One region of the Brevibacterium sp. CFH 10365 genome, then DNA from elsewhere that is predicted to be linked to it. Evidence: predicted binding sites of a transcription regulator. Region 1 holds the regulator's gene; each other region holds the start of a gene.
The links. Region 1 encodes HrcA, which represses chaperone genes, less so after heat shock. Its sites were predicted from a motif close to TTNGCACTCGNNNNNNNCGAGTGCNAA; they were not measured.
Positions count from the first base shown of each region.

Region 2: the regulator HrcA is predicted to act here: its motif matches at 2,549-2,575, upstream of groL (chaperonin GroEL).
Region 3: the regulator HrcA is predicted to act here: its motif matches at 1,655-1,681, upstream of groES (co-chaperone GroES).

Region 1 is NZ_VIGO01000002.1:6,745-10,800, reverse strand. Features, by position in the region: gene FHG09_RS03285 (16S rRNA (uracil(1498)-N(3))-methyltransferase) at 1-450, opposite strand, end outside; gene dnaJ (molecular chaperone DnaJ) at 447-1,565, opposite strand; gene hrcA (heat-inducible transcriptional repressor HrcA) at 1,694-2,734, opposite strand; gene FHG09_RS03270 (DUF3097 family protein) at 2,896-3,759, shown strand; gene FHG09_RS03265 (DUF4870 domain-containing protein) at 3,885-4,056, shown strand, end outside.
Region 2 is NZ_VIGO01000003.1:13,973-18,028, forward strand. Features, by position in the region: gene FHG09_RS06265 (DUF1707 domain-containing protein) at 1-121, shown strand, start outside; gene FHG09_RS06270 (nuclear transport factor 2 family protein) at 131-514, opposite strand; gene groL (chaperonin GroEL) at 749-2,392, opposite strand; gene FHG09_RS06280 (cold-shock protein) at 3,088-3,291, opposite strand; gene FHG09_RS06285 (LytR C-terminal domain-containing protein) at 3,706-4,056, opposite strand, start outside.
Region 3 is NZ_VIGO01000004.1:150,008-154,063, reverse strand. Features, by position in the region: gene FHG09_RS09315 (TatD family hydrolase) at 1-26, shown strand, start outside; gene FHG09_RS09310 (resuscitation-promoting factor) at 246-1,454, shown strand; gene groES (co-chaperone GroES) at 1,835-2,128, shown strand; gene groL (chaperonin GroEL) at 2,165-3,757, shown strand; gene FHG09_RS09295 (polysaccharide pyruvyl transferase family protein) at 3,973-4,056, shown strand, end outside.

The DNA of each region.
Region 1 (4,056 bases):
GACCGGGAACCGTGAACGTCTGGCCTGGAGGGAGGCCGCAGCCAAGAGGTTCTCCCATTTTGCGGCCATCCTCTCCCGCTTCTTGGCCGGCCAGTCCGCGATCGAGCGTTCGGCGGCCCAGGGAATGACCTCGTCGACGCCGATCTCCGTGGCCGTCTCGATGGCCTGCAGGTCCCGGTCGCCCTTCGCCAGTGCCTGGACGAGGACGAGGCGCGGACCCGTGCTGTCCTCGTTCGTCACCGCGGTGACGTCGATCGTCATCTCATTCGCCGAGGCGGCCGTGACGGTTCCGCGGGCCCGTGTGCCTGCGCCGTCGACGATGTCGATCTCCTCGCCGGGACCGATCCGACGCACCCGCACCGCGTGCCCGGCCACGTCCTCACCGAGGGTGAGTGCGGAACCGACGGCAGCCTCGGCGGCCGTGGCGGAGCGGAAGACGGGACGACTCACCGACCGGCGAACCTCTCACGCATGCGGGAGAACATTCCCCGGTTCTCGGTCGATATCTGGGCGCGTGGTGTCTCTTCTCCGCGCAGCTGGGCGAGCTTCTCGAGCAGTTCCCGTTGGTCGTCGTCGAGTTTGTCCGGGGTGAGGACATCGATGGTGATGAGCAGGTCGCCCCGGGTCTCCGAACGTAGACGGGCGGCACCGAGTCCGGAGAGTTTGACGACAGTGCCGGACTGGGTGCCGGAGGCGATGTTGAGGTCCTGGGTGCCGTCGAAGGTCTCGAACGGAATGGTCGCGCCCAGGGTCGCGGCGGTCATCGGCACCGAGACGGCGGCGCGGAGGTTGTCGCCGTCGCGCTGGAAGACCTCGTGGCGGGTGACCATGACCTCGACGAAGAGGTCACCGGCGGGTCCGCCGCCGGGGCCGACCTCGCCCTGGCTGGACAGCTGGATGCGGGTGCCGTCGGAGACGCCCGCGGGGATGCGGATCTTCATGGTCCGCTGCTTGCGCACACGTCCGTCGCCCTGGCAGTTGAGGCAGGGGTTCGGGATGACGGTGCCGAAGCCGTGGCAGGAGTTGCAGGTCTGGTTCGTGACCATCTGTCCCAGCAGGGTCCGGGTCATGCGCTGGACGCTGCCGGCACCGTGGCACAGTGAGCAGGTCTCGATCTTGGTGCCCTCCTGAGTGCCGGCACCGGAGCAGGTGTCGCAGACGACCGCGGTGGTCACATCGAGGTCGACGGTGCCGCCGAAGGCTGCGGTCTTCAGGTCGATGTTGACGCCGACGAGGGCGTCCTTGCCACGCTGTGTGCGCGGGATCGGGCCGCCGGCCTGGCCGCCGCCACCGCCGAAGAAGGTTTCGAAGATGTCGCCGAATCCGCCGAATCCGCCGCCGCCGGCGGGGAAGCCCTGACCGTTCTCGCCGCCGCCCATATCGTAGTTGCGGCGCTTGTCCGGATCGGAGAGCACATCGTAGGCCAGTGAGATGGCTTTGAATTCGTCTTCGTGACCTGGATTGACGTCCGGGTGGTACTTGCGTGCCAGCTTCCGGTACGACGCCTTGATCTCAGCCGCGGAAGCATCTTTGGACACTCCGAGTGTTTCATAGTGATCGGCCACAGAAACTTCTCTCTCCCTGACGTAGTGGTGTTCTCTGTTCGTGGTGGTGGCGGCTGCGCTGCTGCGCGGTCCTCACCGATGTTGTGCTGCCCGGCTCCGGGCGCGTCTGGTCGTCGTCACTTCGGGCCCTACCCTCGATCCAGGATCGAGGACACGTATTTCGCGACGGCACGGACTGCCGAGATCGTCGTCGGATAGTCCATTCGGGTCGGGCCGAGCACTGCCAGTCTGGCCGAGGAACCCGCGTCATGACCATATTCGGCGGCGACGACGGAAGTCGAGCTGAACGATTCGTGAGTATTCTCACGCCCGATGCGCACGCTGATCTCCTCGTGGTCTTCGGCCATCGAGGTGAGCAGCCTGAGCAGGACCACCTGCTCCTCGAAGGCTTCGAGGATCGGGGCCATCTTCTCTCCGAATTCGCTTCCGGAGCGGGCGAGATTCGCAGTGCCGGCCATGATGATGCGCTCTTCACGGGTCGCGGCGACGAGGTCGACGACGGCGGCGCGGACCTGCTTGAGGCCGGAGTCGTCACGAGCAGCCGCCTCACTCGGTTCGGGGGCGGCCGCCTCGGCGGCGGAAGTCGATCCGAAGATCTGGGCGAGTGTGCGCCCCGCGAACTCGGCGTTGATCTGATCGCGCAGTCCGCGCACGGCGTCTTCGTCGACCGGGGTCGGGGTGATCACGGTCTTCTGTTCGACCTGTCCGGCATCGGTGATGAGGACGACGAGGATGCGGCCGGGACCGAGACCGACGATCTCGATGTGTTTGATGCGGGCCCGTGACACCGTCGGGTACTGGATGAGGGCCACCTGGCGGGTGAGGCCGGAGAGGACGCGGACGGTGCGGTCGAGCATCTCGTCGAGTTCGACGTCACCGTCGATGAGCTGGAGGATCGCGCGGCGTTCTGCGGTGGTCAGCGGTTTGAACTCGTCGATGCGATCGACGAACATCCGGTACCCCAGGTCGGTGGGGATCCGGCCGGCCGAGGTGTGGGGCTGGGCGATATAGCCCTCCAGTTCGAGCTGGGCCATATCGTTGCGGATCGTGGCCGGAGAGACGCCGAGGGTGTGGCGCTGCACGATCGCCTTCGATCCCACGGGTTCGTTGGTGGCGACGAAGTCCTCGACGATGGCGCGCAGCACCTGTGCTCGTCTGCTGTCGTTCATCGCGGGTCTCCTCTCCGTCTCGCCGGGCCGATCGCGGTTCCGCGCCTGCGCTTGGCACTCCTTGGGCCTGAGTGCCAATTCTACGCCTCTCGTTCCAGGAATTCATTTCTGGGGTGGCCTGCGGGTCTGCGCCCATGCGGGAGAGTCCTTGACTAGGGTGGTTGCCCGTGAATGCTTTTGATCGCTATGGCCCCGATGTGCTCTCCGGTTCCTCACCCTCGTCACACCGGCCGAAGAAGTCCCGCCAGGTCGAGCTCGGCCTGGGCATGGTCCTCGAGGATGCCGTGAGCGGCTATGTCGGCGCTGTCGTCGGTGCGGAGAAGACCACGGCCGGGGTCATCGTCAAGCTTGAGGACCGCGTCGGAAAGGTGCGCGCCTTCCCCCTGGGGCCGGGGTTCCTCCTCGAAGGGCAGCCGGTCGATGTGCAGCTGCCGAAGAAGCGGGCGCGAGAGCCCGGACGGACCGCTTCGGGCTCTCGCGCCGTGGCCGGTGCGAAGGCTCGGGTGGCACGCGGCTCGCGGATCTGGGTCGAAGGCAAGCACGATGCCGAACTCGTCGAGAAGATCTGGGGCGATGATCTGCGCATCGAGGGCGTCGTCGTCGAACCTCTGGGCGGTCTCGACGATGTCGCCGACAAGCTGGAGGCCTTCGGTCCGGACCAGGACCACCGGGTGGGTGTCCTCGCCGACCACCTGGTGAGCGGGACTAAGGAATCGAAGATCGCCGAGGCTGTCCGCGCCGATCCGCGCTATCGCGACGTCGTCCACATCATCGGTCACCCCTACGTCGATATCTGGCAGGCGGTGAAGCCCCATGTCGTCGGAATCCGCGAATGGCCGGTCGTCCCCCGGGGCGAGGACTGGAAGACGGGAATCCTGCGTCGCATCGGGTGGCCGCATGCCGACCATCGGGATGTCGCTCGCGGGTGGGTGCGCATCCTCGGGAAGGTCAGCACCATCGCCGATGTCGAACCGACGCTGTCGGGGCGGGTCGAGGAGCTCATCGATTTCGTCACCGTCGGCTGAGCGTCTCCGGTGGCCCGACGCGGTCGGCGTGTGCCGAAACTGTCACAGGAGTGAGGCTTTCCCGACATCCTCGGTGTGGGTCGCTCCGCTAGGGTGAATGGCAAGCGTTCGTCGAAAGGATCCCCATGTCGTTCACCCCCGAACAGCCCGGCAGCCGTCCGATGCCCCCGAACTACTCTCAGGCCTCCGGACCGCAGCAGCCCTACGCTCCGCAGAACCAGCAGTACTCTCAGCCGCAGAGCTACGGCGGCCAGTCCGCCTACGGCTCGCAACCCGCCTACGGCTCACAACCCGGGT
Region 2 (4,056 bases), on a different contig from region 1:
GGGGCTGCAGCCGCCGCACCCGCCCCACCCGCCGTTCTCCCCCGGGCAGATCTCACGCCGGGATGATCGGAACCGGCGCAGGGCGCAGCGCCGTCATCACCGTGACAACCCGTGGGACTGAGGGTTCGGCTCAGTCCTGGAAGATCCGGATCTGCCCGAAGTCCTGCGCTCTGTGCGTGGTGAACCACATCGTGTGCGAGAAGTGCCGCAGATCGTCGCCGTCTGCCTCGGCCTGCCAGTACCCCCACGCGGCCGCAGCCTTGCCGTGGGTGATCGCTGCTTCGAGGTGTCCGACCTCGGGCGAATGAGCGGACAGCGTCAGCAGCGCCTCGAGGACGCCTTCGCGACCCGTGTGGGTTTCGACGCCGGTCGGGTGGACCATCTGGAGGACGCAGTCGTCAGCGACCGCCTCGGCGAGGGCATCTCCGTCCCCGTTGAAGAGATTCTCTTCGAACGTTGCGACGAAGACGTTCTTCGGACTGTTTCCGCAGGCATCGGTGCCGGTGAAGGTCATGGACCCAGCCTATGCGGAGCGCGGGCGGCGGAACAACGGTTCGGTGAGCCGCCTCGGCGAGAGAATTCGAGAGTGCCGGGCGCTCTGCCCGGGAATGCGAGACGCTCTGCCCGGGGAATGCGGGACCCTCTGCCCCGGGAACGGCGGAAACACGGCTGGAGAAGGCGAGCATGAGAAAAGCCGTGCCGGCGCCCTTGCGGGCACCGGCACGGCCGATCGAACGAGCGGGGACTATCAGAAGCCCATGCCGCCCATTCCACCCATGCCGTCCATGCCGGCAGCTGCGTCTGCACCTGCGGCGGCCTTTTCGGGCTTGTCGGCGACGACCGACTCGGTGGTGAGGAACAGACCGGCGATCGAGGCGGCGTTCTGCAGAGCAGAGCGGGTCACCTTGACCGGGTCGTTGATGCCTGCGGCCAGCAGATCCTCGTACTCACCGGTTGCGGCGTTGAGACCGAATCCGGCTTCGAGGTTGGCGACCTTGTCGGCAACCACACCGGCTTCGAGGCCGGCGTTCGTGGCGATCTGCTTCAGCGGGGCTTCGATGGCAACCTTGACGATGTTGGCACCGGTGGCCTCGTCTCCCTCGAGTGCGAGGTCGGCGAATGCGGCCTTGCCAGCCTGGATGAGCGAGACGCCGCCGCCGGCGACGATTCCCTCTTCCACAGCAGCCTTGGCGTTGCGCACTGCATCTTCGATGCGGTGCTTGGTTTCCTTGAGCTCGACCTCGGTGGCGGCTCCGGCCTTGATGACTGCAACTCCGCCGGCAAGCTTGGCCAGACGTTCCTGCAGCTTCTCACGGTCGTAGTCGGAGTCCGAGTTCTCGATCTCGGCGCGGATCTGAGCGACCCGTCCGGCGATCTCCTCGGCGTCTCCTGCGCCCTCGACGATGGTGGTCTCGTCCTTGGTGATGACGACCTTGCGGGCGGTGCCCAGCAGATCGGTGGTCACGCTGTCGAGCTTGAGCCCGACCTCCTCGGACACGACCTGGCCACCGGTGAGGATGGCGATGTCGGCGAGCTGAGCCTTGCGACGGTCACCGAAGCCCGGAGCCTTGACAGCCACGGACTTGAAGGTGCCCTTGAGCTTGTTCAGCACCAGGACGGCCAGGGCTTCGCCCTCGACGTCTTCGGCGATGATGAACAGCGGCTTGTTGGACTGCTGAACCTTCTCGAGGACGGGCAGCAGGTCCTTCACGTTCGAGATCTTGGAGTTGACGATGAGGATGTAGGGATCCTCAAGGACAGCTTCCTGGCGATCGGTGTCGGTGACGAAGTAACCGGAGATGTAGCCCTTGTCGAAGCGCATACCCTCGGTCAGTTCGAGTTCGAGTCCGAAGGTGTTGGACTCCTCGACGGTGACGACGCCTTCCTTGCCGACCTTGTCGATGGCCTCGGCGATCAGTTCGCCGATGGCGGGATCTCCAGCGGAGATGCCTGCGGTGGCGGCGATCTGTTCCTTGGTCTCGATGTCGATGGCGTTGTTCAGCAGAACCTGCGTCACTGCCTCGACGGCCTTCTCGATGCCGCGCTTGAGGCTGAGCGGATCAGCACCGGCTGCCACGTTGCGCAGGCCTTCGCGGACGAGGGCCTGAGCGAGCACGGTAGCGGTGGTGGTTCCGTCGCCTGCGACGTCGTCAGTCTTCTTAGCGACTTCCTTGACGAGCTCGGCGCCGATCTTCTCGTAGGGGTCCTCGAGTTCGATCTCCTTGGCAATGGAGACGCCATCGTTGGTGATGGTCGGTGCGCCCCACTGCTTTTCGAGCACGACATTGCGACCGCGGGGTCCAAGGGTCACCTTGACCGCGTCCGCAAGCTGGTTGAGGCCAGCTTCGAGTCCTCGACGAGCTTCTTCGTCGAATGCAATCATCTTTGCCATAGCGGCTTAGATCCTCCCTGATGGAGTGGAGTGGGAATCCAGAGCAGTCGTCAACGCCCGCGACGGCAGAGAGTGTGTCCGCATGTTCCATTCCACATATGGACCACGCTCTCGAGACGACTGGTGGGAACCCGTCGGTTTTCACCAGTACTAGATTTAGCACTCTACCCATGCGAGTGCAAATGTTTGTCGCCCGCCAAGATGGGCGAGGGCAGTTCAGATCCGCGAGTTGTCGGCGCGCGGTGAAGGCGAACAGCACAGTTCGGCCCAGCGCGAAACATTTGGCGCAGGCGGCGCGCCCAGGGCGGTGCGGGCCCGAAATCCTGCCCTCGACTCGCGCCCTAGCCTGCGAACAGACTCCGCCCGCGACCCGCAGGTCGACGTCAGAGGCCTCCCTTTCCGCACTTTCGGCATTCGGTACTGCCTACTCTGAAAAGCACACCGAGGAAACTGAGCATTGCGAAACAAGGTGGTCAATCACGCCGATTGATCCATGACCGGCAAGTCGCAGGAATCGGATGGGCCACGACCCCGTGGCTTGCCGTCCACGGGCAGCCTACTGCCCGCGCGCACTGAAAAGCGCCGAGCAGTTGCCTGCTCGGCGCTCTCCCCGTGCGGTTGACGCCGGTCGGCCCGCAGGTCATTCCGACGACCCACCGCAGCGGATCAGAAAACTGTGCTGATAGCAGCCAGTCTCAGAGGAGGGTGACGGACTCCGCCTGAGGACCCTTTTGTCCTTCTCCAACTTCGAACTGAACCTGCTGGCCCTCTTCGAGAGAGCGGTAGCCATCCATCTGGATTGCGCTCCAGTGAACGAACACGTCCTGGTTTTCGCCTTCGAGGGTGATGAATCCGTAGCCCTTTTCAGCGTTGAACCACTTGACGGTACCTTGTGCCATTACTTCTCCATACAGTGCAGTGCCATTGAAATCCCGCATCACAGCCGCGATCAGATGACCCCATCTGGGATGCGGAAGCTAGTAAAACTCAACTGACCCCGCGACTTCTCTCATTGACCTCTAGAGAATAATCTCGGTGAAGCACGATTAGAACACAAGGTGCTGTGCTTGCCTAGCTGGTGCAACTCTACCGCAGGCACGCATCCCGCCTAGAGCGGTTCAATACTGTTATAGATTCGTTATCTGAGGGTTTCTTCCCTGTTCACAGCGGGGATTGTCGCGAGCGAAATCAGACCGTTCGGTCAGAAATTCGCCGAGGCGGCCCGCCGATCCATGAGCTCCCCGCAACCGCGGCGGCCGAGTCCGAGCTGCTACCGCCGACTCAGCCGTGCTGCCGCACAACCGCGGCCCGGATCACTCCGAGTCCCCGCCTTCGCTGGGTTCGGGTCCGCGATCGGCGATGTCCGAGCAGATGACGACGGTGATGTCGGCTTCGAAGTCCGTGGAGGCCTCCGTGGCCGAGACGCCCAGCGATTCGGCCACGAGCTTCGCCTGCGAGGCGTTCTCCTCGCCGTTGTAGTACACGGTCGAATCCGTCAGGTTCGTCGAGTAGTTGCCGACCTGGCCGAGCTTCCACCCCTTCTCCTCGACCGCTTCGGAGAACTTCTTCGCAGCACCGGAGACGCCGGATCCGTTGAGGACATCGACGGTGATCGAGTCGTCTGCGACGCTGACTTCGCTCTCGCTCGGCGAGGGTTCAGCCGA
Region 3 (4,056 bases), on a different contig from region 1:
AGCGAGCCCTCGGCAGCTGGGACTGAGCGGGGTTCAGTCCTTCGTTCTGTGAGCGAGGTAACGGGACGCAGGGCCGCCTCGGCGAGGAAATGTCACGATCGGGAATGCCCCCGAATCACGGGGGAACTCCAGGTCAGACGCGCCCTCAGGAAACTCACACCGTTACATTTCCGTGATATTTTGCGGAGCGTGTAACGAATCGGTTACAGTGAACAGGTCGATAAACTCTGCTCAGGGATATTTTTGTGATTGATTTTCTGAAGAACCGTAAGGTTCAGATCGCTGCACAGGCGGTCGTGATCACCGGACTCGTCGGTGGTACGGGCGCTGTCGTGACCATGAACAAGCCTGTGACCTTGGAGGTCAACGGACAGGCCGAGGAGATCCGGACCTTCGGTGGAACCGTCGGGGACATCCTCGACAGCCACGAGATCGATGTCGATAAGCGCGACCACGTCAAGCCCGGTGTGGGCACCAAGGTCGACCGTGACATGACGATCACCGTCAACACGGCGAAGAAGGTCGCGCTGTCAGTCGATGGCAAGGACACGAACGAATGGACCAACGCGAACACCGTGGGTCAGGCTCTGGCCGACCTCGGCGTGGACGCGAAGGGCGCCGACCTCAACGCGAAGGCCAGCCAGCGGCTGAAGGACGAGGGCAATGACATCGACGTGACCACGTCGAAGGACCTCACCGTCGTCGCCGATGGCAAGGACCACAAGGTCTCGGCCGCTGTTGGCACCGCGAAGGAAGCGCTCAAGGACACGGGCGTCAAGCTCGACAAGGACGACTTCCTGTCCGTCCCGATGTCCGCCGAGGTCTCCGACGGCCAGGTGCTGACCGTCAACCGCGTGAAGAACGACACCGTCAAGGACAAGCAGGCCATCAAGGCCGAGGTCGAGACCAAGAAGTCCGATTCCCTCTTTGAAGGCGAGACCAAGGTCGAGGCCGAAGGCAAGGACGGCCAGAAGCAGGTCACCTACAAGGTCAAGACGATCAACGGCGAAGAGGTCAAGAAGGAGAAGAAGGACGAGAAGGTCCTCTCCGAACCCAAGACCAAGGTCGTCGTCCAGGGCACCAAGAAGAAGGAAGAACCGGCTGACACCGGCGGCTCCGATTCCGGTGACTCCGGTGACTCCGGTTCGGGCGACTCCGGTGACTCGAGCACCGGCGGCGGCTCCGGCTCCAGCGGCGGCTCCATGAGCACCCAGGAGATCAAGGACATGCTCGGAGGGCCCGGTTCCAAGTGGTACCAGGTGGTCGAGTGCGAGTCGCAGTTCGACCCCAAGGCCTCGAACGGCACCCACTTCGGTCTGTTCCAGTTCCTTCCGCAGACCTGGCACTCCATGGGGGGCAGCGGCAACCCGTCCGACGCCAGCCCGCAGGAGCAGTTCCAGCGTGCGAAGAAGCTCCAGGCCGAGGCTGGCTGGGGCCAGTGGACCTGCGCCTGATCAGCTGCCGCTTCTAGGGCACCGGATCGGCAAGCGCCGGTCGGTCGCCTGATCGGCAACGAGCTCTGGCCGCCATTGACAACAGATATCGACAACTGAGCTGAGGCGGTCAGCAAGGAGCGCGGGCCCCGAGGAGAGATCCTCGGGGCCCGCGCTTTTTGCCACCCAGTCTGAACTTTCGCCCAGAGCATGACGAATTGCTGGCACTCAAGTTGACCGAGTGCTAAGAGCGTTCTAGAGTCGAATTAGCACTAGCACTCATTGAGTGCCAGTTTCATGAGACGGTCGAATCGCTCGGCACCCGCGACGACGAGAGGTTCATGGCAGAAGCCGCCGTCTGACTCGATGAAGAAGAACCCAGCGAAGGGAGAGGGCCCGATATGTCGGTCTCCATCAAGCCACTCGAAGATCGGATTGTCATCCGTCAGGTCGAAGCAGAACAGACTACCGCCAGTGGTCTGGTCATTCCCGAAACCGCCAAGGAAAAGCCTCAGGAAGGCGAAGTTGTCGCAGTCGGCCCGGGCCGCGTTGCTGACAACGGAAACCGCGTGCCGGTCGACGTCGCCGTCGGCGACAAGGTCATCTACTCCAAGTACGGAGGCACCGAAGTCAAGTACGCAGGCGAAGAGTTCCTCGTGCTCTCGGCTCGCGACGTGCTCGCAGTCATCGGCTGAATCCCCTGAACGACTACTTCACTGACAGGAGGACGAATGCCTAAATCATTGGAATTCAACGACGAAGCTCGTCGTGCACTCGAAAAGGGTGTCAACACCCTGGCCGACACCGTCAAGGTGACGCTGGGACCGAAGGGTCGCAACGTCGTGCTCGACAAGAAGTGGGGCGCTCCCACGATCACGAACGATGGTGTGACCATCGCCCGTGAGGTCGAGGTCGACGATCCGTACGAGAACCTCGGCGCACAGCTGGCCAAGGAAGTCGCCACCAAGACCAACGACATCGCCGGTGACGGAACCACCACCGCGACAGTTCTCGCTCAGGCCTTCGTCAACGAAGGACTGCGCAACGTCGCCGCAGGTGCCGCACCCGGTCAGCTCAAGCGCGGAATCGAGACCGCCGTCGAGGCCGTCTCGGAGCAGCTGGGCACCATCGCCCGCGACGTCGCCGACTCCTCGGAGATCGCGCACGTCGCCGGACTGTCCGCCCAGTCGGAAGAGATCGGCAAACTCATCGCCGATGCCTTCGACAAGGTCGGCAAGGACGGCGTCATCACGATCGACGAGTCCCAGGCCGCATCGGTCGAGCTCGAGATCACCGAAGGAATGCAGTTCGACAAGGGCTTCCTGTCGCCGCACTTCGTGACCGATGCCGATCGTCAGGAGGCTGTGCTCTCCGACGCACTCATCCTCATCAACCAGGGCAAGATCTCCAACATCCAGGAGCTCCTGCCCGTCCTCGAGAAGGTGCAGCAGGCCGGCAAGCCGCTGTTCATCATCGCTGAGGACATCGAGGGCGAGGCTCTGTCGACCCTGGTCGTCAACAAGCTGCGCGGAATCATCAACGTCGCCGCCGTCAAGGCTCCTGGCTTCGGTGACCGCCGCAAGGCCATCCTCGAAGACCTCGCCGTCCTCACCGGCGGCCAGGTCGTCACCCCGGACATGGGCATGAAGCTCGACCAGGTGACCCTGGAAGAGCTCGGCAACGCCCGCACCATCACCGTCACCAAGGACAACACCACGATCATCGATGGTGCAGGTGCCGACGATGCTGTTGCCGGTCGTGTCGCTCAGATCCGCGCCGAGGTCGAGAACACCGATTCCGACTGGGACCGCGAGAAGCTGCAGGAGCGCTTGGCCAAGCTCTCCGGCGGAGTCGCCGTCATCAAGGTCGGCGCCGCCACCGAGGTGGAGCTCAAGGAGCGCAAGCACCGCGTCGAAGACGCTGTGTCCGCTACTCGTGCCGCCATCGAGGAGGGCGTCGTCGCCGGTGGTGGATCGGCTCTGATCCACGCCGCGAAGGTCCTCGACGGCAACGACCTCGGTCTGTCCGGTGACGCACTCACCGGTGCCGACATCGTCAAGCGCGGAGTCGTCCAGCCGCTGCGCTGGATTGCCGAGAACGCAGGCCAGGACGGTTACGTCGTCGTCGCCAAGGTGACCGACCTCGAGTCGGGCCAGGGCTACAACGCCGCAATCGGTGACTACGGCGACCTCATCGGGGCCGGAATCATCGACCCCGTCAAGGTCACCCGCTCGGCACTGCGCAATGCCGCTTCGATCGCCGCCCTGGTTCTCACCACCGAGACCCTGGTCGTCGAGAAGAAGGAAGAGGAGGACGAGGACTGAGCCATCCGCTCGGACTGAGTCACCTCTGACCCACACCAGTGGCCCGGAACATGAAGTTCCGGGCCACTCGTGCATTCACCCTCACCGAGGCGGCCGTCCATTCAGGACGACTGTTCACCCGGTCGTCGTGCGACATTCACCTCCGTGAGACGTGTCGTGACTAGATTGTCGCGGAGGCCGCCAGCAGGGGCGTCACTCGCGGATCCTAGGGAGATATGAAACGCATAACGATGATCGGCGATGTCGGTTGGAGTCGGTTCTACCACCTCGGCGATGAGGCGATGACCGAACTGGCCATC